DNA from 3 places in the Streptomyces thermospinosisporus genome. Region 1 is predicted to be linked to each of the others. Evidence: riboswitches for the same ligand, from Rfam matches in the RefSeq annotation. Region 1 holds a riboswitch; each other region holds the start of a gene.
What was found. A riboswitch is a leader RNA that binds a small molecule or an ion and turns the genes downstream of it on or off. The one in region 1 is predicted to bind cobalamin.

Region 1 (10,154 bases):
AGCCCCAGGCGGTGGTAGGCGGACAGGGCGTTCGGGGAGGCGTACTGGACGATGCCGTCGGCGTCGAGCCGGATCAGCCCGTCGCCCACGCGGGGCGAGGCGTCCATGTCCAGCTGCTGGTTCGCGAACGGGAAGGCCCCGGCCGCGATCATCTGGGCGAGGTCGGAGGCGCTCTGGAGGTAGGTGAGCTCCAGCCGGCTGGGGGTGCGCACGGTGAGCAGATTGGTGTTGCGGGCGATCACGCCGAGGACCCGCCCCTCGCGCCGCACCGGGATCGACTCGACGCGGACCGGCACCTCCTCGCGCCACTCGGGGTCCCCCTCGCGCACGATCCGGCCCTCGTCGAGCGCCGCGTCCAGCATGGGCCGGCGGCCGCGCGGGACGAGGTGGCCCACCATGTCGTCCTGGTAGGAGGTGGGGCCGGTGTTGGGCCGCATCTGGGCGACGGAGACATAGCGGGTGCCGTCACGGGTGGGCACCCACAGCACCAGGTCGGCGAAGGAGAGGTCGGAGAGCAGCTGCCACTCCGAGACCAGCAGGTGGAGCCACTCGAGATCGGTGTCGTCGAGGGCGGTGTGCTGGCGTACGAGTTCGTTCATGGAGGGCACGTCAGCGAGCGTACCCGCGCGATTGTGCAGCGCTGAAACACCCGCGGTGTGCGCCCCGGGACAGGGGCGGTGTGCGCGCTGGATCACGGGCGGTGTGCGCGCTGGATCACGGGCCGTGCGGGCCCTGAGACACCCGCGGGCCGCGGCGCCTGAGAGGGACCCTCAACCCTCCCGGCACCGCAGCCCGGAGCATGATCGGCCGTGGGGTGTGCGGTCCCGGTCGGCCGAGCGTGAGGATCCGGTGCAGTCAGGGCAGAGAGCCCCGGACCCTCGGTCCGCCTTCCTGTGCGGGGGAAGGCAGGTCTGTGTGTTCCTGTCTGGCATTGTGGACTAGACCACTAGCCATGTCCATGCTCGCGACGAGCGCTTCCGTCCCGTTCGCCGCCTTCTGCCCGGTCGCCGGGCCGGCGTCACGTTCAGAACGCAGCCTAGCTCGAAGGAGTTCCCCTGCGGAGCCGCTCGGCCGCGCAGTTTTCCGAATGTGATGGCGCCGGCGTCCGCGGGGGCACGGGGAGTGAGGACCCCGGCGAGCGCGAGCCGTCCGCGCGCCGCTGGAAGGCCGGAGTGACTGGAGCGAGGAGACGAAAGAGGCGGAGAAGGGCCATGGGACGGGACCCGCTCCTCTGTTAGATTGGTCTAAACCACATCCGGGACGGATGCCCGCACCGGCGTCGCACCCGGCCCGAGCCCTCCTTCCAGATCGGCAGGCCCAGCGTGGAAGTTGTCATCGTTCCGGACGCCCCGGCCGGCGGCGAACTCATCGCCGAGGCCATCGCTCAGCTCCTGCGGCGCAAGCCCGACGCCCTGCTCGGTGTGGCCACCGGCTCGACGCCGCTGCCCGTCTACGAGGCGCTGGCCGCGAAGGTGCACGCCGGCGCGGTCGACGCCTCCCGGGCCCGGGTGGCGCAGCTCGACGAGTACGTGGGGCTGCCCGCCGACCACCCCGAGTCGTACCGCTCGGTGCTGCGGCGCGAGGTGCTGGAGCCGCTCGGCATCCCGATGGAGTCGTTCATGGGCCCCGACGGGACCGCCGAGGACGTGCAGGGCGCCTGCGAGGCGTACGACAGGGCGCTGGCCGAGGCCGGCGGCGTGGACCTGCAGCTGCTCGGGATCGGCACGGACGGGCACATCGGCTTCAACGAGCCGTGCTCCTCGCTCGCCTCGCGCACCCGGATCAAGACGCTGACCGAGCAGACCCGGATCGACAACGCGCGCTTCTTCGACGGCGACATCGAGCAGGTGCCGCACCACGTCATCACCCAGGGCATCGGCACCATCCTGGAGGCCCGCCACCTGGTGCTGCTCGCCACCGGCGAGGGCAAGGCGGACGCGATCGCGGCCACGGTGGAGGGCCCGGTCGCCGCGGTGTGCCCGGCCTCGGCGCTGCAGCTGCACCCGCACGCCACCGTGGTGGCCGACGAGGCCGCCGCCTCCAAGCTGAAGCTGGCCGACTACTTCCGTCACACCTACGCGAACAAGCCGCGGTGGCAGGGGCTCTGATCACCGTCTCACGACCCCGTCATGGACTAGACCAGCCCCCGTCCCGGCGGTATACAGAGGAGATCACGGAGCGTGCGGGGCACCGCCCCGCCGCGAGCCGTGCCACGATGTGGTCCGTGGCCGATGGGGATGTCGGTCGCTTCGGGACTCGGAGCCGGGAAGGCAGAGCATGAGCACCGACGTCAGCAGTGCGGAGAACGAGAACGGGACCACGGTCCGTACGGCGCGCGTGCCCAAGTACTACCGGCTGAAAAAGCACCTGCTGGACATGACCGAGACCGCGCCGCCCGGCACTCCGGTGCCGCCGGAGCGGACGCTGGCCGCGGAGTTCGACACCTCGCGCACCACCGTGCGCCAGGCGCTGCAGGAGCTGGTGGTCGAGGGGCGCCTGGAGCGCATCCAGGGCAAGGGCACGTTCGTCGCCAAGCCCAAGGTGTCGCAGGCGCTGCAGCTGACCTCCTACACGGAGGACATGCGCGCCCAGGGACTCGAGCCGACCTCGCAGCTGCTCGATCTGGGGTACATCACGGCCGACGACCGGCTGGCCGAGCTGCTGGACATCGCGCCCGGCGGCCGGGTGCTGCGCATCGAGCGGCTCCGGATGGCCAACGGCGAGCCCATGGCCATCGAGATCACCCATCTGAGCGCCAAGCGCTTCCCGGCGCTGCGCCGCAGCCTGGCGAAGTACTCCTCGCTCTACACGGCCCTCGCCGAGGTCTACGACGTGCATCTGGCGGAGGCCGAGGAGACCATCGAGACCTCGCTGGCCACCCCGCGCGAGGCCGGCCTGCTGGGCACCGATGTGGGCCTGCCGATGCTGATGCTCTCGAGGCACTCGCTGGACCGTGACGGCAAGCCGGTGGAGTGGGTGCGCTCGGTGTACCGGGGCGACCGGTACAAGTTCGTCGCCCGGCTCAAGCGCCCTCAGGAGTGAGCGGTCCGCTGCGGTCCCGCGCGCTCTCGGCGGGGCCGTCCGCGGTCCTCGGCGGGCCACCCATTCCCGGCAAATCGGACGGTTGACAGAGATTTCGTTGCTGTTGTTTTGCGGTTGAGCGGCGCTCGCATACCGCTGAGCGGACGCGGGGTTCCTGACCTGGTGCGCCTGACCTAGATTTCCTGCGCATTGCCAGCCGGTGAACCGTGAGGGGACAGGAGCCGCAGATGTCGCAAGCCCCAGTTACCGGCAGGGAACCGGTGGTGACGCCCGTGCGCGTCGTCATCGGTCTCTGCCTCGTCGCACCGTTCGTCGCCATGCTGTGGGTCGGCTCGTACGCCAAGACCGACCCGGTGCTGATCGGCATCCCGTTCTTCTACTGGTACCAGATGCTGTGGGTGCTGATCTCGACCACGCTGACGATGGTCGCCTACAAGCTCTGGCAGCGTGACCAGCGTGCCCGCAAGGCCTCGAAGGGCGGTGCGGAGCAGTGAACGAGGACGTCAACGTCGTAGCGCTCGCCGTCTTCATCTTCTTCTTCGTGCTGGTCACGGTCATGGGCTTCCTGGCCGCGCGCTGGCGCAGGGCGGCGAACGAGCACACCCTGGACGAATGGGGCCTGGGCGGACGGTCGTTCGGTACCTGGGTGACCTGGTTCCTGCTGGGCGGTGACCTGTACACCGCGTACACCTTCGTGGCCGTCCCGGCGGCGATCTACGCGGCAGGCGCGGCGGGCTTCTTCGCGGTGCCGTACACGATCCTGGTGTATCCGCTGATCTTCACCTTCCTGCCCCGCCTGTGGTCGGTGTCGCACAAGCACGGCTATGTGACCACCTCCGACTTCGTGCGCGGCCGCTTCGGCTCGAAGGGGCTGTCGCTTGCGGTGGCGGTCACCGGCATCCTGGCGACGATGCCGTACATCGCGCTGCAGCTGGTCGGCATCCAGGCCGTGCTCGACGTGATGGGCGTCGGCGGCGGCGAGAGCACCAACTGGTTCATCAAGGACCTGCCGCTGCTGATCGCCTTCGGTGTGCTGGCCGCGTACACCTACTCGTCCGGTCTGCGGGCGCCCGCGCTGATCGCGTTCGTCAAGGACACGCTGATCTACGTGGTGATCGCGGTGGCGATCATCTACATCCCGATCAAGCTGGGCGGGTTCGACGACATCTTCGCCAGCGCGACCAAGGCCTTCGGCGAGACCAACCCGGCCACCGGCCAGCCGCGCGGTGCGCTGGTGCCGGGCGACGCGGGCCAGTGGACGTACGCGACACTGGCGTTCGGCTCGGCGCTGGCGCTGTTCATGTACCCGCACTCGATCACGGCGACGCTGTCCTCGCGCAGCCGTGAGGTGATCCGCCGCAACACCACGATCCTGCCGCTGTACTCCCTGATGCTGGGCCTGCTGGCGCTGCTCGGCTTCATGGCGATCGCGGCCGGGGTGAAGGTGCAGAACGGCCAGCTGGCGATCCCGCAGCTGTTCGAGAACATGTTCCCGGACTGGTTCGCGGGCGTGGCCTTCGCGGCCATCGGCATCGGCGCGCTGGTGCCGGCGGCGATCATGTCGATCGCGGCGGCGAACCTGTTCACCCGCAACATCTACAAGGACTTCATCAAGCCCGACGCCACGCCCAAGGACGAGACGCGGGTGTCCAAGCTGGTCTCGCTGCTGGTGAAGGTGGGTGCGCTGGTCTTCGTCCTGACCATGGACAAGACGGTGGCGATCAACTTCCAGCTGCTGGGCGGCATCTGGATCCTGCAGACCTTCCCGGCGCTGGTGGGCGGCCTGTTCACCCGCTGGTTCCACCGGTGGGCGCTGCTGGCCGGCTGGGCGGTCGGCATGATCTACGGCACGGCCGCCGCGTACGGGGTGTCCTCGCCGACGCAGAAGCACTTCGGCGGCAGCGCGGACGAGATCCCGGGCATCGGCGAGATCGGGTACATCGGTCTCACCGCCTTTGTGATCAACGTGCTGGTGACGGTGGTGCTGACCTTCGTGTTCAAGGCGGTCAAGGCGCCCGAGGGCAACGACGAGACCCAGCCGTCGGACTACACGGCGGACGCGGGCGACCCCGGTGTCCAGGTGGAGCTGCCGCCGGCCACCGCGGCCGCCGAGCACTGACGCGCTGACGCACTGACGCACTGACGCTCTGATGCGCTGAGCGCGGTTCCCGCGCCGTCGTGGGCCGGGCACGGGCCGCCGGAGAGATCCGGCGGCCCGTTGTCGTACCCGTGCGGCAGACTCGGCCCATGGACATCGTCATCAGGCCGGTGCAGACCGAGGAGTACGAGGAGCTGGGGGAGATCACCGCCCGGGCCTATCTCGACGACGGGCTGCTGGACTTCGGGGAGAGCGACTCCTACCTGGGCGAGCTGCGGGACGTGGCCAAGCGGGCGGCGGCCGCCGAGGTGCTGGTCGCCGAGGAGCGGGGGCGGCTGCTGGGCGGGGTGACCTTCGTGCCGGACGGAGGGCCGATGGCGGACATCGCCGGGCCGGGCGAGGCCGAGATACGGATGCTCGCGGTGGACCGGGCCGGCCGGGGGCGGGGCGCCGGGGAGGCCCTGGTGCGCGCCTGTGTGGAGCGGGCGCGGGCGCTCGGGTGCGAGCGGATGGTGCTGTCCACGCAGGCGTCGATGCATGCGGCGCACCGCATCTACGAACGGCTCGGGTTCGTCCGCACCCCCGAGCGGGACTGGAACCCGGTCCCGCACCTGGACGACCTCACGCTGCTCACCTATGAACTGACGCTCTGACAGCATCGCGGCACAACATATGGGGGTGCTCTCACCACCCGGCACAAGATGTATGCTCATGCTCGCTGTCGCCGCAGGGGAATCCGGTGCGAATCCGGAACTGTCCCGCAACGGTGTACTCGTGCGTGCCCGCATCTCGTGTGCGTGCCACGGGCCAAGTCCGAGGACCTGCCGGCAGTGCGCCCGGCCGTCCGGTCGGGTGCCCTGACGTCCGGGCCTCGCGGAATGGGCCGGTGGACGCGGCGCCGCGTGCGCTCGTGAGCTGCCTCCTTCCCTCGACGAGGCCCCTGTGCCGAGCGAGGGAGACCCCACGTGACCATCGCGCCAGCCGATCCGGCTTCAGCGATCGACGTGACCGAGGCGGGCGACGGCCCCGGTGCCGCGCTGCTGCGGACCCTGACCGAGCTGACCGCCGACCTGCCCGACGCCGACCCCGGCCGGGTGGCCGCCGCCGCGCTGCGCGGCCGCTCCGCCCGCGCCGACGAGGCGGAGCTGCGGGAGCTGGCCACCGAGGCGGCGGCCGGGCTGATCTCCGAGGACCCCGCCTACTCCCGGCTCGCCGCCCGGCTGCTGACCATCGGCATCCGCGCCGAGGCCGCCTCCCAGGGCGTCACCTCGTTCACCACCTCCGTCGCGACCGGTCACCGCGAGGGCCTCATCGCGGACCGGACCGCCGCGTTCGTCCGGCTGCACGCCGAGCGCCTGGACGCGCTGATCGACACCGGCGCCGACGACCGCTTCGGCTACTTCGGCCTGCGCACCCTGCACAGCCGCTATCTGCTGCGGCACCCGATCACCCGCAAAGTGATCGAGACGCCCCAGCACTTCCTGCTGCGGGTGGCCGCCGGTCTCGCCGAGGACGACACCGTCCGCGCGCTGGAGGAGGTCGCGGCGCTGTACCGGCTGATGAGCCGGCTGGACTATCTGCCCTCCTCCCCCACGCTGTTCAACTCCGGCACCCGTCACCCGCAGATGTCCTCCTGCTACCTGCTGGACTCCCCCAAGGACGAGCTGGACTCCATCTACGACCGCTACCACCAGGTGGCCCGCCTGTCGAAGCACGCCGGCGGCATCGGGCTGTCGTACTCCCGCATCCGCTCCCGGGGTTCGCTGATCCGGGGCACCAACGGGCACTCCAACGGCATCGTGCCGTTCCTGAAGACGCTGGACGCCTCGGTGGCCGCGGTGAACCAGGGCGGCCGGCGCAAGGGCGCGGCGGCGGTGTACCTGGAGACCTGGCACTCGGACATCGAGGAGTTCCTGGAGCTGCGCGACAACACCGGTGAGGACGCCCGGCGCACGCACAATCTGAACCTGGCGCACTGGGTGCCGGACGAGTTCATGCGGCGGGTCAGCGCCGACGAGCAGTGGTCGCTGTTCTCGCCCTCGGACGTGCCCGAGCTGGTCGACCTGTGGGGCGAGGAGTTCGACGCGGCGTACCGCAAGGCGGAGGCGGCGGGCCTGGCGAGGAAGACCCTGCCCGCGCGTGAGCTGTACGGGCGGATGATGCGCACCCTGGCGCAGACCGGCAACGGCTGGATGACCTTCAAGGACGCCGCCAACCGCACCGCCAACCAGACCGCCGAGCCCGGCCAGGTGATCCACTCCTCCAACCTCTGCACGGAGATCCTGGAGGTCACCAGCGACGGCGAGACGGCGGTGTGCAACCTCGGGTCGGTCAACCTCGGCGCGTTCGCCGACCCGGCGACGAGGGACATCGACTGGCAGCGGCTGGACGAGACCGTGCGCACGGCCGTGACCTTCCTCGACCGGGTCGTCGACATCAACTTCTACCCGACCGAGCAGGCGGGCCGCTCCAACGCCAAGTGGCGGCCGGTGGGCCTCGGTGCGATGGGGCTGCAGGACGTCTTCTTCAAGCTGCGGCTGCCCTTCGACTCCCCGGAGGCGAAGGCGCTGTCCACGAAAATCGCCGAGCGGATCATGCTCGCCGCCTACGAGGCCTCCGCCGATCTGGCCGAGCGCAACGGGCCGCTGCCGGCCTGGGAGAAGACCCGCACGGCCCGGGGTGTGCTGCATCCCGACCACTACGACGTCGAGTTCGCCTGGCCGGAGCGCTGGGCGGCGCTGCGGGAGCGGATCGCCTCCACCGGCCTGCGCAACTCGCTGCTGCTTGCGATCGCGCCGACCGCCACCATCGCCTCCATCGCGGGCGTCTACGAGTGCATCGAGCCGCAGGTGTCCAACCTGTTCAAGCGCGAGACGCTCTCCGGTGAGTTCCTCCAGGTCAACTCGTACCTGGTCGATGACCTCAAGCGGCTCGGGGTGTGGGACGCGCGCACCCGGGAGGCGCTGCGCGAGGCGAACGGCTCGGTGCAGGGCTTCGCATGGATCCCCGAGGACGTGCGGCGGCTGTACCGCACGGCCTGGGAGATCCCGCAGCGCGGTCTGATCGACATGGCCGCCGCCCGCACCCCGTTCCTGGACCAGTCCCAGTCCCTGAACCTGTTCATGGAGACGCCGACCATCGGCAAGCTCTCCTCGATGTACGCGTACGCCTGGAAATCGGGCCTGAAGACGACGTACTACCTGCGTTCGCGCCCGGCGACCCGGATCGCCCGCGCGGCCCGCGCGCAGCAGCCCACCGTCCCCGCGCAGACCACCGCCGATCCCGAGGCGGTCGCCTGCTCCCTGGAGAACCCCGAGTCCTGCGAGGCATGCCAGTGACCACCAGCACCACCCGTCCCCAGAACCTGCTCGACCCCGGCTTCGAGCTGACGCTGCGGCCGATGCGGTACCCCGACTTCTACGAGCGCTACCGGGACGCCATCAAGAACACCTGGACCGTGGAGGAGGTCGACCTCCACTCCGACGTGGCCGACCTCGCCAGGCTCAGCCCGTCCGAGCAGCATCTGATCGGCAGGCTGGTGGCGTTCTTCGCCACCGGCGACTCGATCGTGGCGAACAACCTGGTGCTGACGCTGTACAAGCACATCAACTCGCCCGAGGCGCGGCTGTATCTGAGCCGTCAGCTGTTCGAGGAGGCCGTTCACGTCCAGTTCTATCTGACGCTGCTGGACACCTATCTGCCCGACCCGGACGACCGGGCCGCCGCCTTCGCGGCCGTGGAGAACATCCCGTCGATCCGGGAGAAGGCCGGGTTCTGCTTCAAGTGGATGGACTCGGTGGAGGAGATCGACCGGCTGCGCACCAGGGAGGACCGCCGCCGGTTCCTGCTCAACCTGATCTGCTTCGCGGCGTGCATCGAGGGCCTGTTCTTCTACGGGGCCTTCGCCTACGTGTACTGGTTCCGCAGCCGGGGCCTGCTGCACGGGCTGGCGACCGGCACCAACTGGGTGTTCCGCGACGAGACGATGCACATGTCGTTCGCCTTCGACGTGGTCGACACCGTGCGCAAGGAGGAGCCGGAGCTCTTCGACGAGGAGCTGGGCCGGCAGGTGACCGACATGCTGCGCGAGGCGGTCGAGGCGGAGCTGCAGTTCGCCCGTGACCTGTGCGGCGACGGGCTGCCGGGGATGAACACCGAGTCGATGCGGCAGTACCTGGAGTGCGTAGCCGACCAGCGGCTGACCCGGCTGGGCTTCGCCCCCGTCTACGGCTCGGAGAACCCGTTCTCGTTCATGGAGCTGCAGGGGGTGCAGGAGCTGACGAACTTCTTCGAGCGGCGCCCGTCCGCGTACCAGGTCGCCGTGGAGGGCACGGTCGACCTGGACGAGGACTTCTAGGAGCCCCTAGGAGACCTCCCCGGTCTCCGGGAAGGCTCTTCGGCCGGTGTCCGTCCGGGTGCCACCTCGTCTCACGCCGCTCGCGCGGTGTGCTGCGAGGTGGCGTCACGGCGCGACGTGTGGCCGGCGGAGGCCGACGTGTGGCCGGCGGGGGCACGGGGCGTGACCCGTGTCGTGTCCCTTGCGGTCCCGGCCTGCCGGAGCTGACGGTCGATCCTCCGCTCGTGCGCGATGCCGATCGCGGCGGGGAGGATCATCAGGGCGAACAGGGCGAGAACGACGAGCATTCCGATCAGTGCTTCCATGTGTGCCGTATCCATGGACACCACTGTCGCGCCAGACACTCCTTACAAACAGTGGCAGGACTGCCGCACACCCTCGATTTCCTGCCAATGACGCGGCACACTGGGAGCATGCTCCGCAATGTGGCCGCCGTCCTCCTCAACGGCGTGAACCCCTTCGAACTCGGTGTCGTCTGCGAGGTCTTCGGCATCGACCGCAGCGACGAGGGACTGCCGGTGTACGACTTCGCCGTGGCCTCGGCGGAGGGCACCGTGCTGCGCTGCAACTCGGGCCTCACCCTCCAGGTGGAGCACGGCCTGGAGCGGCTGGAGGAGGCCGATCTGGTCGCCGTGCCGGCCGGGTCCGGCTTCGAGA
Region 2 (10,154 bases), on a different contig from region 1:
GCAGCACCAGCAGGCCCGCGAAGAGCCAGGGCGCGTCCTGCGCGTGCGCGGTCAGCGCGGAGGCGGGCGGTGCGAGGAACGGCCAGCCGAAGGCGACCACGCCCACCGCGCTCACCAGGGCGAGGGCGGCGAGCGAGCGCGGGCCGAGACGGACGGCCCGGGCCTGCCGGACAGTCATCGACGGACCTCCTGTGCCAGCGCCTCCCGTACCTGGCCCACCGTGAGCCAGCGCTGCGGGGCGAGGATCTTGGCGACCTGCGGCGCGAACGACGGTGAGGCGGTGACCACCTCCGCCGCCGGACCGTCCGCGATCACCTCGCCCTCGGCGATCAGCACGACCCGGTCGGCGAGTTCCGCGGCCAGCTCCACATCATGGGTGGCCAGCACGATGGCGTGACCCTCCGTGGCCAGGCCTTGCAGGAGCGTGACCAGGCGGGCCTTGGCCGCGTAGTCGAGGCCGCGGGTCGGCTCGTCCAGCAGGAGCAGCGGGGGGCGTGCGGTGAGGACCACCGCGAGGGCGAGGGTCAGGCGCTGGCCCTCGGAGAGGTCCCGGGGGTGGGTGGCGTCGTCGATCCCCGGCAGCAGCTCGGACAGCAGCGCCCGGCAGGTGCCGGGCTCCGCGTCCGCGTCCCGGTCGGCGGCGGCGCACTCGGCGGCCACCGTGTCGGAGTACAGCAGATCGCACGGCTCCTGCGGGACCAGGCCGACGCGGCGCACCAGATCGCGCGGGCGCGTCCGGTGCGGGACGGCGCCCGCGCTGCGGACCGAGCCGGCGGACGGGGCGACCAGCCCCACCAGCGCGCCCAGCAGGGTCGACTTCCCGGCGCCGTTGCGCCCCATCAGGGCGACGGTCTCTCCGGGTGCGACGGTGAGGTCGATGTGGCGCAGGGCCTGCACGCGACCCCGGCGGACGGCGAGCGCGCGCACCTCGGCGACGGGTGGCCCGGATGTACGGGCGTCGGTGTGTGACTCGGGGGTGCTGCGACGGAACAGGCCCCGGCGGGCGGAGGATGTCGGCGTCTGCGGGGCGGCCTCGCGCGGCGGTTGTTGCTGCTGCCGGCCGGCGAGGCGTTCGCGGAGCGGGGCCGCGCGGCGGCGGGCGTCGCGGACCGTCAGCGGCAGCGGAGACCAGCCGGCAAGGCGGCCGAGCTCCACCACCGGAGGGCAGACGGGGGAGACCGCCATCACCTCCTGCGGCGTGCCCAGCAGCGGCGGCTCGCCCGGAGCGGGCAGCAGGACGACCTGGTCGGCGTACTGGATCACCCGCTCAAGGCGGTGCTCGGCCATGAGGACCGTCGTACCGAGGTCGTGGACCAGCCGCTGCAGGACGGCGAGGACCTCCTCGGCCGCGGCCGGGTCGAGGGCGGAGGTCGGCTCGTCGAGCACCAGCACCCGGGGGTGCGGGGTGAGGACCGAGCCGATGGCGACGCGCTGCTGCTGGCCGCCGGAGAGCGTGGCGAGGGGACGGTCGCGCAGCCCGGCCAGGCCCAGCACGTCCAGGGTCTCCTCGACCCGGCGCCGCATCACCTCGGGCGGCAGGCCCAGCGACTCCATGCCGTAGGCGAGTTCGTCCTCCACGGTGTCCGTGACGAAGTGGGAGAGCGGGTCCTGGCCCACCGTGCCGACCACGTCGGCGAGTTCGCGCGGCTTGTGGGTGCGGGTGTCACGGCCGGCGACGGTGACCCTGCCGTGCAGGGTGCCGCCGGTGAAGTGCGGGACCAGGCCGCCGACCGCGCCCAGCACGGTCGACTTGCCGACGCCGGACGGCCCGGCCAGCAGCACGAGTTCCCCCTCGGGGACCTCGAAGTCGACGCCCCGGACGGTGGGTTCGTCCGCCCCGTCGTAGGTCACCGACACGTTCTCGAAGCGGATCACGACGGCTCCTCGCGGCTGTCCTGGTGAGGTGCGGGGGCGATGAAGGCGGGCAGCAGGCCGATCAGCACGGCCGCCGCCGGCCACAGGGGAAGCGCCGGGGCGACCAGCGGGACCACACCCGGGTGCAGCGCCGCCGGATCGCGGACGGCGGCCAGCGCCGTCACGGCCGCGACGGCGGCGCCGGAGGCGGCGACCAGCCAGGCCCGCGCGTCCCACCGGTCCGGGCGGTACCGGGTGCGCAGCGAGCGCCGGCCGCCCAGCCACAGCCCCGCCAGCGCGGCGGCGAGCCCGCCGAGCAGCAGGGGCACGCCGTAGCCGGCGCCCGCCGCGGAGAGCAGACCGTACGTCCCCGCGCAGACGCCGAGCAGACCGCCGAGGGTGAGCGCGGCGGTGGTCCGGCGGACGGCGGGCGGGACCTGCGCGGTGCGGCCGTAGCCTCGGGCGTCCATGGCGGCGGCGAGCGCCACGGAGCGTTCCAGCGCGCCCTCCAGCACGGGCAGGGCCACCTGCGCCAGGCCCCGGAGTCCCTTGTCCGGACGCCCCCGCAGGCGCCGGGCGGCGCGCAGCCGCTGGACGTCGGCGATGAGATGCGGCGCGAAGGTGAGCGCCACGACCACGGCCACGCCCGTCTCGTAGAGCGCGCCGGGCAGGGACTTCAGCAGCCGGGAGGGGTTGGCCAGGGAGTTCGCGGCGCCCACGCAGACCAGCAGGGCGGCGAGCCGGAGGCCGTCGTAGAGCGCGAAGGTGAGCGCCTCGGCGGTGACCTTGCCGCCGAGGCGGATGCCCTGCGCCCAGTCGGGCAGCGGGACTTCGGGCAGGGCGAGGATCACATGCGTGCCGGGGATCGGCGAGCCGAGGACGGTCGCGAACACGAGGCGGACGAGGAGGACGGCGAGCGCCAGCTTGACGAACACCCCGTAGGAGCGGGCCCAGGGCGCGTCGGGGCGGCGGGTGGCCACGACGTACGCGGAGACGGCGATGAGGAGGCCCAGCAGGAGCGGGTTGGTGGTGCGGGTGGCCGCGGTGCCGAGGGCCAGCGACCACAGCCACCAGGCGCCGGGGTGCAGCGCGTCCGGCCGGCCGCGGCGGGCGGTGGGCGTGCCGGTCCGTGACGGGCTCATCTCCGCGTCGGGCTGCGCCGGACCGGTCCCGGCCTCCGCCCGCGCCGGACCGGTCCCCGCGCTCTCACGGGGGGACTTGGCCGGCTCACCGCTCGCGGAGGTGCCCCGGAGGCCCTCGCGGCGTCCGGCGAGGGGCGAGGGCCCGCTGCGGGGCGTGCTATCGGCCATGCCTGCGTCGGGCCTGCCAGAGGGCGGCACCGGCCAGCAGCACCACGACCGCGGCACCGCCGATCAGCCCCAGCGAAGGCCCGCCGTCAGAGGCGGACTTGGCGGACTTCTCCTTCTCCGCGGACTGCTCCCGGGCCTGCTCCTCGTCCGCCGAGGCGTCGTCCGGAGCCTTGCCGGACACCTGCTCCCCGCAGCCCTTCGCCGGATAGCCGGCGATCGCGCACAGCAACGCCTTGGCGTCGTAGCGCAGGGGTTCGGCGACGGCCGCCAGCGCGTCGGAGGTCGTCGCGTCCTCGGGGACCCGGGCGCAGGCCGTGCGGTTGGCGGGCGGACGCTCGCCCGAGGGAGCGTCGGCCCGCGTGCCGAAGTCGAGGACCAGGGCCACGCGCTTGGTGCCGTCCTTCGGCGGGGTCTTGGCGCAGATGGTGCCGAAGTCGGCGGTGCCGCGCGGCTTCGCCGCGTCACCGGAGTCCTCGCTGACGGAGAAGCGGAAGCCCTGGACATCGCCGTCGTAGGGGCGGGCGGTGGACGGGCCCTGGGTGGCGTACGTCCACTGCTCGCCCTCGCGCTCCCAGAACGACCAGTAGCGGTACCCGGCGGCCTGCGCCTGGCCCGCTCCCGCCGGCACCGGCAGGAGCGCGGCCAGGAAGGCCAGGAACAGCACGAGCGTTCTGCGGGTCACGGCTGCTGCCTCTTCCTGCGGCCGCTGAACAGGAAGCCGATGCCGATACCGGCGACCAGGCACACGCCGACGTACCACCAGACGCCGAAGCCGGAGTCCGAGTCGGATTCGGCGTCGGAGGCGGCGGCCTTCTGCTTCTCCTTCTCGTTCTCCTTCTCGGCGGCGGGGCCGGTCGCGGCCAGCTTCTTCACCAGGTCCGTCCCGCCGAAGGCGCGCGGGTCGGCGCCGGTGGCGTGGGCGGCGAGGATCAGCTGGGCGTAGGCGGCGGGGCCGCTCTGCGCCGCCCAGCCGGCGGCGTTCTTCTCCAGCCAGGCCAGGGACTTCTTCGCCGGCTCCATCGCGCCCAGCGCGGCGAGGGCGACCACCGCGTCCGCGGTGTTGCCGTGGTCGGGCTGCTCGGAGCCGCCCAGCGAGGAGACCAGATGGCCGTCCTCGGCCAGCTCGTCCTTCAGGTACGCCCCGCCGTTCACCGCGGCCTGCCCGGGGCCGCCGGCCTTCTCGCAGGCGAGCTCAGGAGTGCCCGTCTTCGCGGGCTCGACCACCAGACCCTTGCCGAGCAGGCCGAGCACGCCCGCCGCCGTGGCGTCGGCGTTGGCGATCAGCTTGCCCTTCTTGTCCGGCTGGAAGGCGAACGCGCCCGCCCCGTCGCCCTTGCAGGGCAGCGCCAGCTTCAGCAGGGCGTCGTAGGGGGACTTGCCGTCCTTCGTCACCTGGGCCGGCTTCTCGCCGGTGGCGGCGAGCGCACCGATGACGACGGAGGTGGAGTTGGCGTCGCTCGGGCCGCCCGCGGTGTAGCCCCAGCCGCCGTCCTCGTTCTGTATGGACTTGAGCCAGTCGACGGCCTTGCCGGTCGCCTTGTGGTGCCCGCCGAGCGCGGCCAGGGCCTGGACGGCGGCGGCCGTCTGGTTGGTGTCGACGGGGGTCTTGGCGTCGCAGGCGCGCGAAGTGTCGGCGCGGTACGGGGCGAAGGAGCCGTCGGCGCACTGCTGGCCGGTCAGCCAGTCCACGGCCGCCTTCGGCGGCTTCACGCCGGCCGTGTCCTGGGCGAGCAGCGCCAGCGACTGGCGCCAGACGCCGTCGTACTGCGGGTCGCCGTCGCCGTACAGGGCGGCGGGGAGGGCCTTGGACGGCTCGGGGGACGGGGACGAGTCGGCGGCGGCCGGGGTGGCGGCGCCGATCACGGCGACGGCGGCCAGGACCGCGGCGCAGCGGCGGACGTTCATGATCGGCGGGTGCCTCTCTCCCTTGATGCCGGTGCAGGGGGCGGGCGGCAGGGGAGACCCCGGCGGCTCGGCCCCGTATACCTCGACGGTGCCGTGCTCCGGCGGACTGCCGGGCACGAGAGCCGGTCACGATCCGTGCGGGGCATTCCGGCTGACCGTCCTCCGGGGACGGATCACGGTTGCGGGTCAGCGCCGGAATTGCACCGGCTTCCCCCCGTACGGCGTGAAGCGACGCCGCCACTTTACCCGCACGTAGTCAGGGGGCAGGGTGGGGTGCCTCACCTCACGATCCCGTGCGGTCCGGGTCACGCGGCTCGTCTCGCGCGGTCCGGGTCACGCGGCTCGTCTCGCGCGGTCCGGGTCACGCGGCTCGTCTCGCGCGGTCCGGGTCACGCGGCTCGTCTCGCGCGGTCCGGGGCACGCGGCTCGTCTCGCGCGGTCCGGGTCACGCGGCTCGTCTCGCGCGGTCCGGGGCACGCGGCTCGTCTCGCGCGGTCCGGGGCACGCGGCTCGTCTCGCGCGGTCCGGGTCACGCGGCTCGTCTCGCGCGGTCCGGGTCACGCGGCTCGTCCCACACACACTCGGGCCAATGTCGCCAACTCCCGGCATTCCAGGTCATACCGCCGCGTAGGTCACCGGGCCGCTGCCCGGGACCGCCTCCGCCCGGCCGAGCTTCACCAGGTGGCGCAGATGGGACTCGGCCTCCGCGACGGCGATGGTGCGGGAGGTGTGCGGGATGTCGTCCCAGGGGCGGTTCCAGGTCATGCGCTCCGCCAGCTGCCAGGGGGTGAGCGGGGTGGCGAGCAGGGCCAGCAGGCCGGTGAGGCGGGAGGCGTGGTGGGCGCGCAGGGCGGCGACGCGGGCGGGGGCGTCGGTGAAGGGGTGCTGGTGGGCGGGGAGGATCTCGGCGGGGGTGAGACGGGCGACGCGTTCCAGGGAGTCGAGGTAGTCGCCGAGGGGATCGGTCGGGGTGGTGTCGTCGGGGTCCTCGTAGAGGCCGATGTGCGGGGTGATGCCGGGCAGCAGATGGTCGCCGGAGAAGAGACGGCCGTTGCCCGGGAGCCGGGCCGGATGCTCCTCCTCCAGGTGCAGGCAGACGTGACCGGGGGTGTGGCCCGGCGTCCACACGGCGCGCAGCCGGCGGCCCGGCAGGTCGAGCAGTTCGCCGGGGACGATCTCGCGGTCGGGGAGCGCGGGGGAGAGGGCGGGGAGGGCGCGGCGGCCCAGGGCCGCGCGCAGCGGCGCCAGATGGCTCTCGGGGGCGCCGGCGGCGGCGAGCCGGTCGGCCATGTAGGTCAGCCAGCGCTCGGGCGGGGCCTCGCGGGTGCGGCGGACGACGTCGATGTCCGCCGGGTGCATGGCGATCCAGGCGCCGGAGGCCTCGCGTACCCGGCCGGACAGGCCGTGGTGGTCGGGGTGGTGGTGGGTGACGACCACGCCGTGGATCTCGGAGACGGAGGTGCCGCAGGCGGTCAGGCCCTCGGTGAGGGTGGTCCACGCCTCGGGGTCGTCCCAGCCGGTGTCGATCAGCACCGGGCCCGCGTCGGTGTCGAGGACGTGGACCAGGGTGTGGCCGAGGGGGTTGTCCGGGATGGGGACCCGCAGCGAACGGACGCCCCCGCCATGGTCGTAGACCCCTGTCTGCGTCTGCGGCTGCCTCTGCGGTTGCGGCTGCGGCTGCGGTTGCGTATGGGCCATGGGCTCCCCCGATCGCCGGACCGGACTCCGGCCAGGTCACTATAACTAGAACGCGTTTCGACAGTAGCCCCGGACGACTTTCCTTCGGCCTTTCCGTTCCGGCCGCCCGCTGCAAGGCCCGTGGACTGTGCTGACCGGAACTGGTATCAGTGCCAGTATCTGATGGAGCGTCAGAAGCAGCGGCTTCGGGGAGGCGGCCGGCCATGACCGGGCTCGTGGAACACGGACAGCTGTTCATCGGCGGGGAGTTGACCGACCCCCAGGGCCGCGAGGTCATCGAGGTGATCTCCCCGCACACCGAGGAGGTCATCGGGCGCGTGCCGCACGCCTCGGCCGCAGACGTCGACCGCGCCGTGGTGGCGGCCCGGCGGGCGTTCGACGAGGGCCCCTGGCCACGTACGAGTCTCGCGGAGCGCATCGAGGTCGTCACCCGGATCAAGGACGGCATCGCAGCCCGCCATGAGGAGATCGCCCGCGTCGTCTCCTCCCAGAACGGCTCCCCCTACTCCTGGAGCGTGCTGGCGCAGGCGCTGGGCGCGGTGATGGTGTGGGACACCGCCATCGGGGTCGCGCGGGAATATGCGTACGAGGAGAAGCGGGACGGTGTGCTGGGCCCGATCCTGGTGCGCCGCGAGCCGGTCGGTGTGGTCGCCGCCGTGATCCCCTGGAACGTCCCGCAGTTCGTGGCCGCCGCCAAGCTCGCGCCCGCGCTGCTCACCGGCTGCACGGTGGTGCTCAAGCCCTCGCCCGAGGCGCCCCTGGACGCCTATGTGCTGGGCGAGATCGCCCGTGAGGCCGGGCTGCCCGAGGGGGTGCTGTCGATTCTGCCGGCCGACCGGGAGGTGAGCGAGTACCTGGTCGGGCACCCCGGGGTGGACAAGGTGTCGTTCACCGGGTCGGTCGCGGCGGGCCGGCGGGTGATGGAGGTGGCCGCGCGCAACCTGACCCGGGTGACGCTGGAACTGGGCGGCAAGTCGGCCGCCGTGGTGCTGCCGGACGCGGAGGTGGAGCCGGTCGTCGAGGGCCTGGTGCCGGCGGCCTGGATGAACAACGGGCAGGCCTGCGTGGCCCAGACCCGCATCCTGCTGCCCCGCTCCCGCTACGACGAGTTCGCCGAGGCCCTCGCGGCGGCGGCGAGCGCCCTGGTGGTCGGCGACCCGCTCGACCCGGCCACCCAGGTGGGCCCGCTGGTCGCCGAGCGGCAGCAGCGGCGCAGCCTCGACTACGTACGCCTCGGCCAGGAGGAGGGCGCCAAGGTCCTGGCGGGCGGCGGGCGTCCGGCCGGCCTGGACCGCGGCTGGTATGTCGAGCCCACCCTCTTCGGTGACGTCGGCAACGGCATGCGCATCGCCCGCGAGGAGATCTTCGGCCCGGTGATCTGCCTGCTGCCCTACGACGACGAGTCCGACGCGGTGAAGATCGCCAACGACTCCGACTACGGCCTCAGCGGCAGCGTCTGGACCACCGACACCCGGCGCGGCATCGACGTGGCCCGCCGCATCCGCACCGGCACCTACTCGGTGAACACCTTCAGCCTCGACATGCTCGGCCCCTTCGGCGGCTACAAGAACTCCGGCATAGGGCGCGAGTTCGGCCCCGAGGGCTACGCCGAATACCTGGAGCACAAGACCATCCATCTGCCGGCCGGATGGGAGGGCTGAGCATGGGCACCTCTCCCGCGCGCCAGGGCCCCGGCCTGCGGGCGGGTGACCGCTGGCGGGTGGAGGTCGACCGGGCCGTGTGCATCGGCTCCGGCACCTGCGTCCACCACGCCCCGCACGCCTTCCGCCTCGACTCGGCCCGCCAGTCCCGCCCCGCGTCCGACGCCACCGACGCCGACGAACGGATCCTCACCGCGGCCGAGCACTGCCCGGTGGAGGCCATCGTCATCACGCTGCTGGACAGCGGGGAGCCGGTGTTCCCTCCGGAGGAGTAGCGCGGCGGCAACGGGCTTTTCGCAGCGGGCGGCGGCAACGGGCTCTTCGGCAGCGGGTGTCGGCGCCCGCTACCGTCGCTCGTCCGGCAGGTCGATCAGGCGGCACACCGTCTCGATGTCGATCTTCACCTGGGCGATGGAGGCACGCCCCGACAGCCAGGTGATCAGCGCCGAGTGCCAGGTGTGCTCGATCACGCGGACCGCGGACAGCTGGTCGGGCGTGGGGTCCTCCTCCAGGCCCATCGCGTCCAGGATGATCGCCGTGGTCTGCCGGGAGACCTGGTCGACCTCCGGGCTCACACTGCGGTCGGCGAAGGTCAGCGCACGCACCATCGCATCCGCCAGATGCGGCTCGCGCTGCAGCGCCCGGAACGCCCGCATCAGCGTCTCCGCCACCCGCCCGGCCGCCGTCTCACCGGCCGGCGGCTTCTTCCGCAGCGTGCCGTGCATGTGCTCCAGCTGGTCCTGCATGGTCGCCACCAGCAGATGGATCTTGGACGGGAAGTAGCGGTACAGGGTGCCGAGGGCCACCTGGGAGGACTCCGCCACCTCCCGCATCTGCACCGCGTCGAACCCGCCCCGGCTGGCCAGTTGCGCGGTCGCGTGCAGGATGCGGCGCCGGCGTGCCTCCTGCCGCTCGGTGAGCGGCGAGGCCGGAGAGGTACGTACGGTGCCGGCTTCCGACTTGATCACCATGTCCACCTTGCCCGTCCTGCCTGCTGCGCCCGTCTTGCCCTGGCCGGTCCCCGCGGGCGCGGGCCCGCTTCGTAACCCTCGGTGAGGGTGAGTGATCGGACAGCATGGCACGCCGCCCGCCGTGGCGTGAATCACCTGATCCACTGCTCACAGCACCCCTACCTGCCGGTAGATTCGAGTTCTCTGAACGATCAACTCTGAAACTTGTTCTAGGTTAGCGTCCCGTCGTAGTCTCGCGGGACAGTGCAGGGAGAAGGGGGCCCAGGGTGACCGCTGAGGCCAGTCAGGCCGGGCCCTTCGAGGGCCCTGCCGCCGACGGCTTGCGACCGCTGCGCATCGCACTCCTCACCTACAAGGGAAACCCGTTCTGCGGCGGGCAGGGCGTCTACGTACGCCATCTCTCCCGCGAACTCGCCCGCCTCGGGCACCGCGTGGAGGTCATCGGCGCCCAGCCCTACCCGGTCCTCGACGAGGGCTACGACGGGCTGAGCCTCACCGAGCTGCCGAGCCTGGATCTCTACCGCCAGCCGGATCCTTTCCGCACCCCGAAGCGGGACGAGTACCGCGACTGGATCGACGTCCTCGAGGTCGGCACCATGTGGACCGGCGGCTTCCCCGAGCCGCTGACCTTCTCGCTGCGCGCCCGCCGCCATCTGCGGGCCCGCCGCGGCGACTTCGACGTGGTCCACGACAACCAGACCCTCGGCTACGGCCTCCTCGGCGACCTCGGCGCGCCGCTGGTCACCACGATCCAC
Region 3 (10,154 bases), on a different contig from region 1:
TCTCCGGCTCCCGCGAGGCCGCGACCTCCACGGTCAGCCCGAACCGGTCGAGCAACTGGGGCCTGAGCTCCCCTTCCTCGGGATTCATGGTCCCGACCAGCAGGAACCGCGCCGCATGCCGTACGGAGACGCCTTCACGCTCGACGTACGAGGCGCCCATCGCGGCGGCGTCCAGCAGGACATCGATCAAGTGGTCATGCAGCAAATTGACTTCGTCGACGTACAGAATGCCCCGGTTCGCCGCGGCGAGCAGACCCGGCTCGTAAGCCTTGACCCCCTCCGAGAGGGCTCGTTCGATGTCGAGGGCGCCCACCAGCCGGTCCTCAGAGGCTCCGACGGGCAGCTCGACGATCCGCGCGGGGCGCGTTGCCGGCGCCTCGGACTCGTGAGGCCCGTCAGGACATCCAGGGTCGGGCGCGGCTGGATCGCAGGAGAAGCGGCATCCGGAGACGACCGCCACGGGCGGCAGCAAGCTGGACAGCGCACGCACGGCCGTGCTCTTCGCAGTGCCCTTCTCACCTCGAATGAGAACGCCGCCGACTGACGGGCTCACCGCGTTGAGCATCAGCGCCAACCGAAGATCGTCCTGTCCGACCACGGCGGTGAACGGGTAGGGGGTGCTCACGCGGCGATCACTCCTTCAGGCGAATGGAGAGAGAGTGGCTGTCGGCGAGGCGATGACCCGGCGAGAGTAGGTGGGTGCTCCCCGCAGATGCGGGGGTGGTCCACTGCTGCACGATCACCTGGTCGATCTGCTGCTGTGCTCCCCGCAAACGCGGGGATTCCGAGGGCGCTCACGCGTCTCCCTCCAGATCTCCCTCAAGTTCGAGGTAGGTCGCTCGGAGCCGGTCCAGGGTCTCCTGGTCCGGCTCCGCCCACAGCCCACGGTCCGCCGCCTCCAGGAGCCGTTCCGCGATGCCCCTCAGTGCCCACGGGTTGGACTTCCGCATGAACTCCTGGTTCTCTGCCGAGAAGACGTACTCAGACGCGAGCCGCTCGTACATCCAGTCGTCCACGACCCCGGCCGTGGCGTCGTAGCCGAAGAGGTAGTCCACGGTGGCCGCCATCTCGAAGGCGCCCTTGTAGCCGTGCCGCCTCATCGCCGCCATCCAGCGCGGGTTGACCACCCGCGCCCGGAACACCCGGTGCGTCTCCTCGCCCAGCGTGCGGGTCTTCACCTGGTCCGGCGTGGCCGAGTCGCCGACGTACGCCTCCGGGCTGGCCCCCGTCAGATGGCGCACCATGGCGACCATGCCGCCGTGGTACTGGAAGTAGTCGTCGGCGTCGACGAGATCGTGCTCGCGGGTGTCGACGTTCTTCGCGGCCACGGCGATCCGCTTGAACGCGGTCTCCATGTCGCCGCGTGCCGCCCGCCCGTCGAGGCCGCGCCCGTACGCATAGCCGCCCCACACCGCGTAGACCTCGGCGAGGTCCGCGTCGCTGCGCCAGTTGCGGGCGTCGATCAGCGGCAGGAGGCCCGCCCCATAGGCGCCCGGCTTGGAGCCGAAGATGCGGGCCGTCGCGCGCCGCCGGTCGCCGTGGGCGGCCGTGTCCTCCTCCACGTGCGCCCGTACGTAGTTGGATTCGGCCGGCTCGTCCAGCTCAGCCACCGCGCGCACCGCGTCGTCGATCAGAGCGACCACGTGCGGGAAGGCGTCCCGGAAGAAGCCGGAGATGCGGACCGTGACGTCGATGCGCGGCCGGCCCAGCTCCTTCAGCGGCACGATCTCGAAGCCGGTGACCCGCCTCGACGCGTCGTCCCACACCGGGCGGCACCCCAGCAGTGCCAGGATCTCGGCGATGTCGTCGCCCTGAGTGCGCATCGCGGACGTACCCCACACCGTGAGGCCGACGGACTTCGGGTACTCACCCGTGTCCCGCAGATAGCGCTGCACCAGCGAATCCGCGAGCGCCTGCCCGACCTCCCAGCTCAGTCGCGAGGGGATGGCCTTGGGGTCGACGGAGTAGAAGTTGCGGCCGGTCGGCAGGACATTGACCAGGCCACGGGTCGGTGAGCCGGAGGGACCCGCCGGGACGTAACCGCCGTCCAGCGCCCGCAGGATGTGGTCGATCTCGTCCGTCGTACGGGCCAGCCGGGGCACGACCTCCGTGCACGCGAACTCCAGCACGGCCACCGCGTCCGGCAGTTCCGTCCCCAGCACCTCGCGCACCAGGCCCGGCGCCTGGCCGGCCGCCCAGCCGCGCTCCTCCATGCCCTCGGCGATCCGCCGGCACAGCTGCTCCAGCAGATCGATCGCATCGGCGGCCGTACGGGACGGGCCCTCGACCAGATCCGTCAGCTCCACCGGCACCTTCACCGGGGCGCCCGGTTCGGCCAGCAGCTCCTTCTCCGCGAGCCCGAAGTGCTCGGCCAGTGCGGCCCGCAGGCCGGGCAGCGCGTCGGCCTGACCGCCCCACACCTGGGAGGCGCGCAGCACCGCCAGCACCAGGTTGACGCGCGGCTCACCGGCCGGGCCGCCGCCCAGGATGTGCAGGCCGTCCCTGATCTGCACGTCCTTGATCTCACAGAGGTAGCCGTCGATGTGCATGACGAACTCGTCGAACTCGTCGTCGTCCGGCTGTTCGTCCACATGCAGGTCGTGGTGGAGCTCGGCGGCCTTGACCAGGGTCCAGATCTGCGCCCGTACCGCCGGTGCCTTCGCCGGGTCCAGGTCGGAGACCAGGGCGTACTCGTCGAGCAGCTGCTCCAGCTTGGCCAGGTCGCCGTAGGTGTCGGCGCGGGCCATCGGCGGGACCAGATGGTCCACCACGGTGGCGTGTCCGCGGCGCTTGGCCTGGGTGCCCTCGCCGGGGTCGTTGACGATGAACGGGTAGACCAGCGGCAGGTCGCCGAGCACCGCGTCCGGTGCGCAGCCCGCGCTCAGGCCGAGGCCCTTGCCGGGCAGCCACTCCATGGTGCCGTGCTTGCCCATGTGCACGATGGCGTCGGCGCCGAAGGTGTTCTCCAGCCAGCGGTAGGCGGCCAAGTAGTGGTGGGAGGGCGGCATGTCGGGGTCGTGGTAGATCGCGATGGGGTTCTCCCCGAAGCCGCGCGGCGGCTGGATCATCACGACCACGTTCCCGAACTGCAGGGCCGCCAGCACGATGTCGTCACCGTCGACATAGAGCGAGCCCGGCGGTTCGCCCCATGCCTCGGTCATCGCCTCCCGCAGCTCGGGGTCGAGCTTGTCGAACCAGGCCCGGTAGTCGGCCAGCGGCACTCGTGCAGGAGCGGCGGCCAGCTGCTCCTCGGTCAGCCACTCCACGTCGTGCCCGCCGGCCTCGATCAGCCGGTGGATCAGCTCGTCGCCGCCGGACGGGTAGTCGGTGAGCGAGTAGCCGGCGTCGCGGAGCGCGTCCAGGACGCGTACGGCCGAGGCGGGGGTGTCCAGGCCGACCGCGTTGCCGACCCGGGAGTGCTTGGTCGGGTAGGCGGTGAAGACCAGTGCCAGCTTCTTCTCGGCGTTCGGCTTGTGCCGCAGCGCCGCATGGCGCACGGCGATCCCGGCGACCCGCGCGGCCCGCTCCGGGTCGGCGACGTACACCGGTACGTCGTCCGGGCCCTGCTCCTTGAAGGAGAACGGCACGGTGATCAGCCGTCCGTCGAACTCCGGGATGGCGACCTGCATCGCCGCGTCCATGGGGGACAGCGCGGCGTCCGACTCCTCCCAGGCGGCGCGCGGGGAGGTCAGGCACAGTCCTTGCAGCACGGGGATGTTGAGGTCGGCGAGGGCGCCGATGTCCCAGGTCTCTTCGTCGCCGCCGGCGGACGCCTGCGAGGCGTGGGTGCCGCCGGCGGCGAGCACGGTGGCGACCAGCGCGTCGGCCTTCGACAGCAGCGTGTACAGCTCCGGGTCCGCGCCGCGCAGTGAACCGCAGTACACGGGAAGGGCGTTGGCGCCGCGGGCCTCGATCGCGTCGCACAGGGTGTCGACGAAAGCGGTGTTGCCGCTCAGCTCGTGCGCCCGGTAGAAGAGCACGCCGACGGTCGGGCGGCCGTCGAGCAGGGGGCGTTCGCCGTGCACGCCGAAGGCGGGCATCTTCCGTGGCTCGTCGAAGCCCTCGCCGGTGAGCAGCACGGTGTCGGACAGAAAGCGGGCCAGCTGGGTGAGGTTGTCCGGCCCGCCCTCGACCAGGTAGCGCAGCGCCTCGGCCACCACACCGGCGGGCACCGTCGACTCGGCCATCAGCTCGGCGTCGGGCACGGCCTCTCCGCCGAGCAGCACGGCCGGGACGCCCGAGGCCTTCACCGCGGCCAGCCCGTCCTCCCAGGCCCGCTTGCCGCCGAGCAGCCGCACCACGGCGATGTCCGCGCCGTCCAGCAGCGCGGGCAGCTCGTCGGTGACGTCCACGCGGGTCGGGTTGCCGATCCGGTACTCGGCGTCGCTGGCCCGCGCCGCCAGCAGATCGGTGTCGGCGGTCGACAACAACAACACAGTGCTCATGCGGGCGCTCCCGGTGGGATGAAGGGCAGTCCTTGCGGCGCGCCGGACTCGATGAGCCGCCACAGCGCGTCCGTGTCCGCGTGCTGTTCGATCAGGTCGCCGAGCCGGTCCAGCTGCTGTTCGCGCAGCTCGGCGAAGGAGGTGTCGGGGGCCGGTGTGAAGCGGCGGCCCGCGGCGGCGGCCACCTCGCGCAGGAACGCACGCCGGAAGCCGTCCGACTCCAGCGAGCCGTGCCAGTGGGTGCCCCAGGTGTGCCCGACCCGGCAGCCGTCCAGGCTGTGTCCATGGTCATCGGAGATGAACGTCTCACCACCGAGGACTTCGGCGATGCCGTGGTGGATCTCGTAGCCCTCGACGCGTTCTCCGAGGGCCTGGCCGGCGGGCCGGGTAAGGGTCTTCTCGCGGGCGAACCGCACCCGTACCGGCAGGATCCCGAGCCCGGTCACCCGGCCCCGGCGGCTCTCCACCTCGTCCTCGATGTGCTCGCCGAGGATCTGGAAGCCGCCGCAGATGCCGAGCACGGGACGTCCCTCGGCCGCCCGGCGCACCAGCGCCTCCGCCAGGCCCCGTTCGCGCAGCCACTCAAGCGCCCGCACCGTGCCGCGGGTTCCGGGGACCACCACCAGGTCGGCGTCCGCCAGCTCCTCGGGACGGTCCACGAACCGCACCACGACGCCCGGTTCGGCGGCGAGCGCGTCCACGTCGGTGAAGTTGGACATCAGCGGCACCGCGCACACCGCGACCCGCAGCACGTCCTCGCCGACCGGCGCGGCCACCTGCGACTCGCGCACCGCGCCGCGCAGCGAGACCCGCAGCCCGTCCTCCTCGTCGATGCCGAGCCCGTGCCGGAACGGCAGCACCCCGTAGGTGCGCCGCCCGGTGAGGCCGTGCAGCATGTCGAGGCCCGGCTGAAGCAGCGACACGTCGCCGCGGAACTTGTTCACCAGGAAGCCGGCGACCAGCTTCTGGTCCTCGCGGGAGAGCAGGGCGACGGTGCCGAAGAAGGAGGCGAAGACACCGCCGCGGTCGATGTCGCCGACGACCAGCACGGGGAGCTGCGCGCCCCGCGCGATCCCCATGTTCACGATGTCGGTCCGGCGCAGATTGATCTCCGCCGGGCTGCCCGCCCCCTCACAGATCACCGCGTCATACGTGCCCCGCAACTGCGCAAGGCAGTCCAGCACGGTGCCCAGCAGCCGCTGTTGGCGTCCGCCGTGGTAGCCGCGTGCGCTCAGCTCGCCGACCGGCTTGCCGAGCAGCACCACCTGGCTGCTCTGCTCCCCGCCGGGCTTGAGCAGCACCGGGTTCATCAGCGCCGTGGGCTCCAGCCGGCAGGCCTGCGCCTGCATGGCCTGCGCCCGGCCGATCTCGGCGCCCTCCCGGGTCACGAACGAGTTCAGCGACATGTTCTGCGCCTTGAACGGCGCCACCTTGACGCCCTGACGGACCAGCCAGCGGCAGATGCCGGCGGTCACCACGCTCTTGCCGGCGTCCGAGGTGGTCCCGGCGACCAGCAGCCCACCGTTCATGCGCCCCGCCCCTTCATGAGCCTGCGCGCCAGGGCGCCTACGCCCAGCGCGAGCCAGCCGACCCTTCGGGAGAGCCGTACCGCCCGTTCGATGTCGGGCACGGTCACCGCGCGCCCCTGCCCGTTGAGCACCGGCCGGTGCTCGATGCGCCCGCCGTAGGAGAGGGTTCCGCCGAGCCGCACACCCAGCGCGCCGGCGAACGAGGCCTCCACGGGGCCCGCGTTGGGGCTCGGGTGCTCGGCGGCGTCCGCCCGCCAGGCCCGCACCGCGCCCTTCGGGTCGGGCCCGGCGAGCGCGGCCAGGACGGCGGTCAGCCGCGCGCCCGGCCAGCCCGCCAGGTCGTCGAGCCGGGCCGACGCCCAGCCGTAGCGGCGGTAGCGCGGCGACTTGTGGCCGACCATGGCGTCCAGCGTGTTGACGGCGCGGAAGCCGAGCAGCCCCGGCACCCCGCCGACGGCGCCCCACACCAGGGCGCCGACCACCGCGTCGGAGGTGTTCTCGGCGACGGACTCCACCACGGCGCGGGCGATGCCGTCGGCGTCCAGCGCCTGCGCGTCCCGCCCGCACAGATGCGGCAGCCGTGCCCGGGCCGCCTCCAGGTCACCGGCCTGAAGGGCACGGGCGATGGTGCGGGCCTCCCGGGCGAGCGAGGTGCCGCCCACCACGGCCCAGGTGGCGACGCCGGTCAGGGCGAGGGAGGCGGCGGGGGAGCGGCGGACGCAGCGGGCGGCCAGGCCGCCGAGGGCGACCGTCCCGCCGACGCAGACGGCGGTGTGCACGGCGCCCCAGCCGCGATGGTCCCGCCACAGCACACGTTCCACGGCAGCCGCGGCCCGCCCGAAAGCGGCGACCGGATGCCCGCGGCGGGGATCGCCGAGCAGCAGGTCGCCGAGGAGGCCGGCGGCGGCGCCGTACGCGAACACGCGATCGGCACCCATGGGTTCAGCCGGTGACGGATCCGGTGGGAATGCTCCGGGGTGCCCCGGTACGGGGCCGTGCGTCGCTGATCGACCTCAACAGGCAGCCGCGCATGGCGATATATGTCCTCACTCAGGGTGTCCGCGCCCTGGTTCGACGAGACCGGCGGTGAGAGTTCCTGGCTCCCGGGGTTGTTCACCCCGGTGACAGTGGCGGGACCGCGCCGGACTTCCACCGGCTTCCTCTCCTGCCGCCGCACTTGGCTCCGGCAGTCCACCACGCCCCCGGAAGGGCCGTCAACTTGCCGTTGACCTGCGAGGCTGAAGTGTGCTGAGGCCCACAGAGGGATTCGGGTGGGGGAGCGCGAAAGGGTGGTGCGAGGCATCGCCTCGCACCACCCTCCGGAAACGCTCGCGGGGATCAGGCCATGATCAGGTAGATCCCGTAGCCCACCGCCGCCGCGCAGGCGGCGAAGCAGGCGTAGGCACCGGTGAGCGCCAGGGCCGCGGACCGGCCCTGCTCGGCGGCCCGTTCACGGCGGGACAGGCCGGTGATGCCGAGCGTGAACAGCGCCACCAGCGCCACCGTGACCACGAGGCTGACGCCGAAGACGGAACCGAGGGCCGCCCAGTCGATCTTCATTGTTCTGCTGCTTTCCTTCGTGAGCCCGGGTGAGGGACGGGGCGGTCAGACGGTGGTCTTCGCCGGCGGGTTGGCCGGGTCGGCGGGCGCCGGAGCCGCGGGCGCCGGAGCGGTGGGCGCCGGAGCGGTGGGGGCAGGAGCGGTGGGGGCCGGGACGGTGGCCGTCAGCTCCTCCTCGAGGGCGCCGGTGGGCGGCGGGGTGACGGCGGCGATGGCCTGGTTCACCACGCCGGCCGGCTCCTCGGCCGGGGTCTCGGGGTCGTTGACGTTGGTGTGGTCGACCACCTCGCGCCGGGAGATCTTCCAGATGGCCGCGCTGGAGGCGACCAGGAAGACGGCCACCAGGGCGGTGCCCCAGTCGCCGAAGCCGCACACCCACTCGGCGAGCGCGGCGACGAGCGCGGCGGCCGGCAGCGTCAGGCCCCAGGCGACGAACATCCGGGTGGCGGTCGACCAGCGGACCACGCCGCCCTTGCGGCCGAGGCCCGCGCCCATGACCGAGCCGGAGACGGAGTGCGTGGTGGACAGGGAGAAGCCGAGGTGGGAGGAGGCCAGGATGACCGTGGCGGCGCTGGTCTGGGCGGCGAAGCCCTGCTGCGGCTGAAGGTCGGTCAGGCCCTTGCCCATGGTGCGGATGATGCGCCAGCCGCCGAGGTAGGTGCCCAGCGCGATGGCCACGCCCGCGGAGAGGATGACCCACAGCGGCGGGTCGGAGTCGGGAGCGAGGGCGCCGCCGGCGATCAGAGCGAGGGTGATGATGCCCATCGTCTTCTGGGCGTCGTTGGTGCCGTGGGCCAGGGAGACCAGGCCGGCGGAGGCGATCTGCCCGGCCCGGTAGCCCTTCTCGGCGGCCTTGCCGTCGGCCTTCCGGCCGAGGCGGTAGGTCAGCCGGGCGGCGAGCATCGCGGCGATGCCGGCCACCAGCGGGGCGGCGAGCGCCGGGATCAGCACCTTGGTGACCAGCACGCCGCCGTGCACCGCGCCGATTCCGGCGGTGGCGACGGTGGCGCCGATCAGACCGCCCATCAGGGCGTGCGAGGAGCTGGACGGCAGACCGACCAGCCAGGTGAGGAGGTTCCAGAGGATCGCGCCGACCAGGGCGGCGAAGATGACCTCGGGACGGATGCCGGTCTCGTCGACGAGACCCTTGGAGATCGTGTTGGCGACCTCCACCGAGAGAAATGCACCGACAAGGTTGAGGACGGCGGACATGGCCACTGCCGCCTTGGGCCTCATCGCACCGGTCGAAATGGTCGTTGCCATCGCGTTCGCGGTGTCGTGGAAACCGTTCGTGAAATCGAACGCGAGTGCGGTCACCACCACAATCGCGAGGATCAGCGAGAAGCTTTCCATTTACCCAGGCAATCGTTCGAGGTCATTGGCTGGTCGAACGTAGGTAACCAGGGTGAACGGAAGATGAACTGGGAGGGGCACGGCGGTGACCGGAAGAGGCGGCTGTTGTTCCGCCGGACGGCGGGGCCGGACCCGTACGGTACGCCCGGCCCCGCGACGGCACGGCGAGACGGCTGCTCAGCGCCCCCGCGCCAGTGCCTTCAGCCGGCCGAGCGACCCGTTGAAGTAATTCTGGTCACCCGGAAGAGTGCCGCTGTTGTCGTACTGCCAGAACGTCCACGACGACCAGCCCGCCGGCAGCGCACCCGGTCCCGACCTGCTGTAACGGGCGATCCACAGCGGGTGGTCCCGGCCGAAGGCGGGGCTGTTGCCGGTGCAGGTCCGCCGCCAGTGGGTGGTGGTGTAGATCACAGGTCGGCGGCCGGTGCGCCGGTGGACCTCGTTGCTGAACGAGCGGATCCAGGCGGTCATCCGGGCCTTGCTCAGCCCGTAGCACTTCTCCTTGCGGTCGTACGGGTTGTACTCGATGTCGAGAGCGGGCGGCAGCGTGCGCCCGTCGGCTCTCCAGGCGCCCCCGTTGCGTACGAACCAGGCCGCCTGGGCCCGGCCCGAGGACCGGTCCGGCAGTGCGAAGTGATAGGCGCCGCGGATCAGCCCGGCCCTGCGGGAGCCGTCGTACTGCTGCCGGAAGTGCGGATTGCGGTAGGTGGTGGACTCGGTCGCCTTGACGTAGACGAACCGGGCGCCCTTGGACCTCGCCTTCTGCCAGTTCACGCTCTTCTGGTGCGACGAGACGTCGTGCCCCTTCGGGCGGCTCGCCGAGACGGCCGGCGCCTCGGCGAGGACGGTCCCGCCGAGCGCCAGAGCGGCCACGGAGGCGGTGAGGAGCCTGCGGCGGCGACGGGACGCCGGCATGCGATCACGGGCCATTGCTTCCCCCCGGATATGGCGATGTGCACGTGAACGCCTCGACGCTACTGGAAGATCGTTGAATGCGGGACGATCTCCGGCCAAGGTGATCCCGCTGGTCGATATGGGGGATATGCACCCTTACGGAAGGTCGCATTCCGTCCTAAAGTGCCCTGGCTCACAAGGGCCCCGGAGGGCTCCTGGCAGGATCACGGCATGGCTGAGCAGCGGGACGACCGGCGTGACGCCAGTGGCGTCGGAAACGGTGCGGGGGGTGTGGGGGAATCGCGAAGGCGGCGTGTGAGCGAGGATGAGGCGCGCGCCTGGGTCGACCTGGTGGACACCGCGCGCCGGACCG

Region 2: it holds a riboswitch for cobalamin, as region 1 does, so the genes downstream of both, ABD207_RS30025 (SCO2321 family membrane protein) here and ABD207_RS05060 (ribonucleoside-diphosphate reductase subunit alpha) in region 1, are expected to answer to the same signal.
Region 3: it holds a riboswitch for cobalamin, as region 1 does, so the genes downstream of both, ABD207_RS14410 (cobalamin biosynthesis protein) here and ABD207_RS05060 (ribonucleoside-diphosphate reductase subunit alpha) in region 1, are expected to answer to the same signal.

What each region holds. Positions count from the first base shown of each region.
Region 1 covers NZ_BAAAIZ010000010.1:25,743-35,896, reverse strand. The annotation lists gene ABD207_RS05090 (sensor histidine kinase) at 1-599, opposite strand, end outside; gene nagB (glucosamine-6-phosphate deaminase) at 1,323-2,108, shown strand; gene ABD207_RS05080 (GntR family transcriptional regulator) at 2,278-3,042, shown strand; gene ABD207_RS05075 (DUF3311 domain-containing protein) at 3,270-3,536, shown strand; gene mctP (monocarboxylate uptake permease MctP) at 3,533-5,161, shown strand; gene ABD207_RS05065 (GNAT family N-acetyltransferase) at 5,290-5,793, shown strand; cobalamin riboswitch at 5,846-5,983, shown strand; gene ABD207_RS05060 (ribonucleoside-diphosphate reductase subunit alpha) at 6,106-8,478, shown strand; gene ABD207_RS05055 (ribonucleotide-diphosphate reductase subunit beta) at 8,541-9,497, shown strand; gene ABD207_RS05050 (hypothetical protein) at 9,569-9,802, opposite strand; gene ABD207_RS05045 (helix-turn-helix domain-containing protein) at 9,911-10,154, shown strand, end outside.
Region 2 covers NZ_BAAAIZ010000121.1:894-11,047, reverse strand. The annotation lists gene ABD207_RS30045 (ECF transporter S component) at 1-178, opposite strand, end outside; gene ABD207_RS30040 (ABC transporter ATP-binding protein) at 175-1,875, opposite strand; gene ABD207_RS30035 (energy-coupling factor transporter transmembrane component T) at 1,872-2,996, opposite strand; gene ABD207_RS30030 (SCO2322 family protein) at 3,154-3,846, opposite strand; gene ABD207_RS30025 (SCO2321 family membrane protein) at 3,843-5,069, opposite strand; cobalamin riboswitch at 5,190-5,328, opposite strand; gene ABD207_RS30020 (Strvi_7410 family MBL fold metallo-hydrolase) at 5,685-6,767, opposite strand; gene ABD207_RS30015 (aldehyde dehydrogenase) at 6,971-8,428, shown strand; gene ABD207_RS30010 (ferredoxin) at 8,431-8,703, shown strand; gene ABD207_RS30005 (TetR family transcriptional regulator) at 8,773-9,399, opposite strand; partial or broken gene ABD207_RS30000 (glycosyltransferase family 4 protein) at 9,666-10,154, shown strand, end outside.
Region 3 covers NZ_BAAAIZ010000038.1:86,494-96,647, forward strand. The annotation lists gene ABD207_RS14395 (putative cobaltochelatase) at 1-625, opposite strand, end outside; gene cobN (cobaltochelatase subunit CobN) at 795-4,445, opposite strand; gene ABD207_RS14405 (cobyric acid synthase) at 4,442-5,974, opposite strand; gene ABD207_RS14410 (cobalamin biosynthesis protein) at 5,971-6,912, opposite strand; cobalamin riboswitch at 7,046-7,185, opposite strand; gene ABD207_RS14415 (hypothetical protein) at 7,313-7,534, opposite strand; gene ABD207_RS14420 (inorganic phosphate transporter) at 7,580-8,887, opposite strand; gene ABD207_RS14425 (lysozyme) at 9,065-9,817, opposite strand; gene ABD207_RS14430 (class II aldolase/adducin family protein) at 10,013-10,154, shown strand, end outside.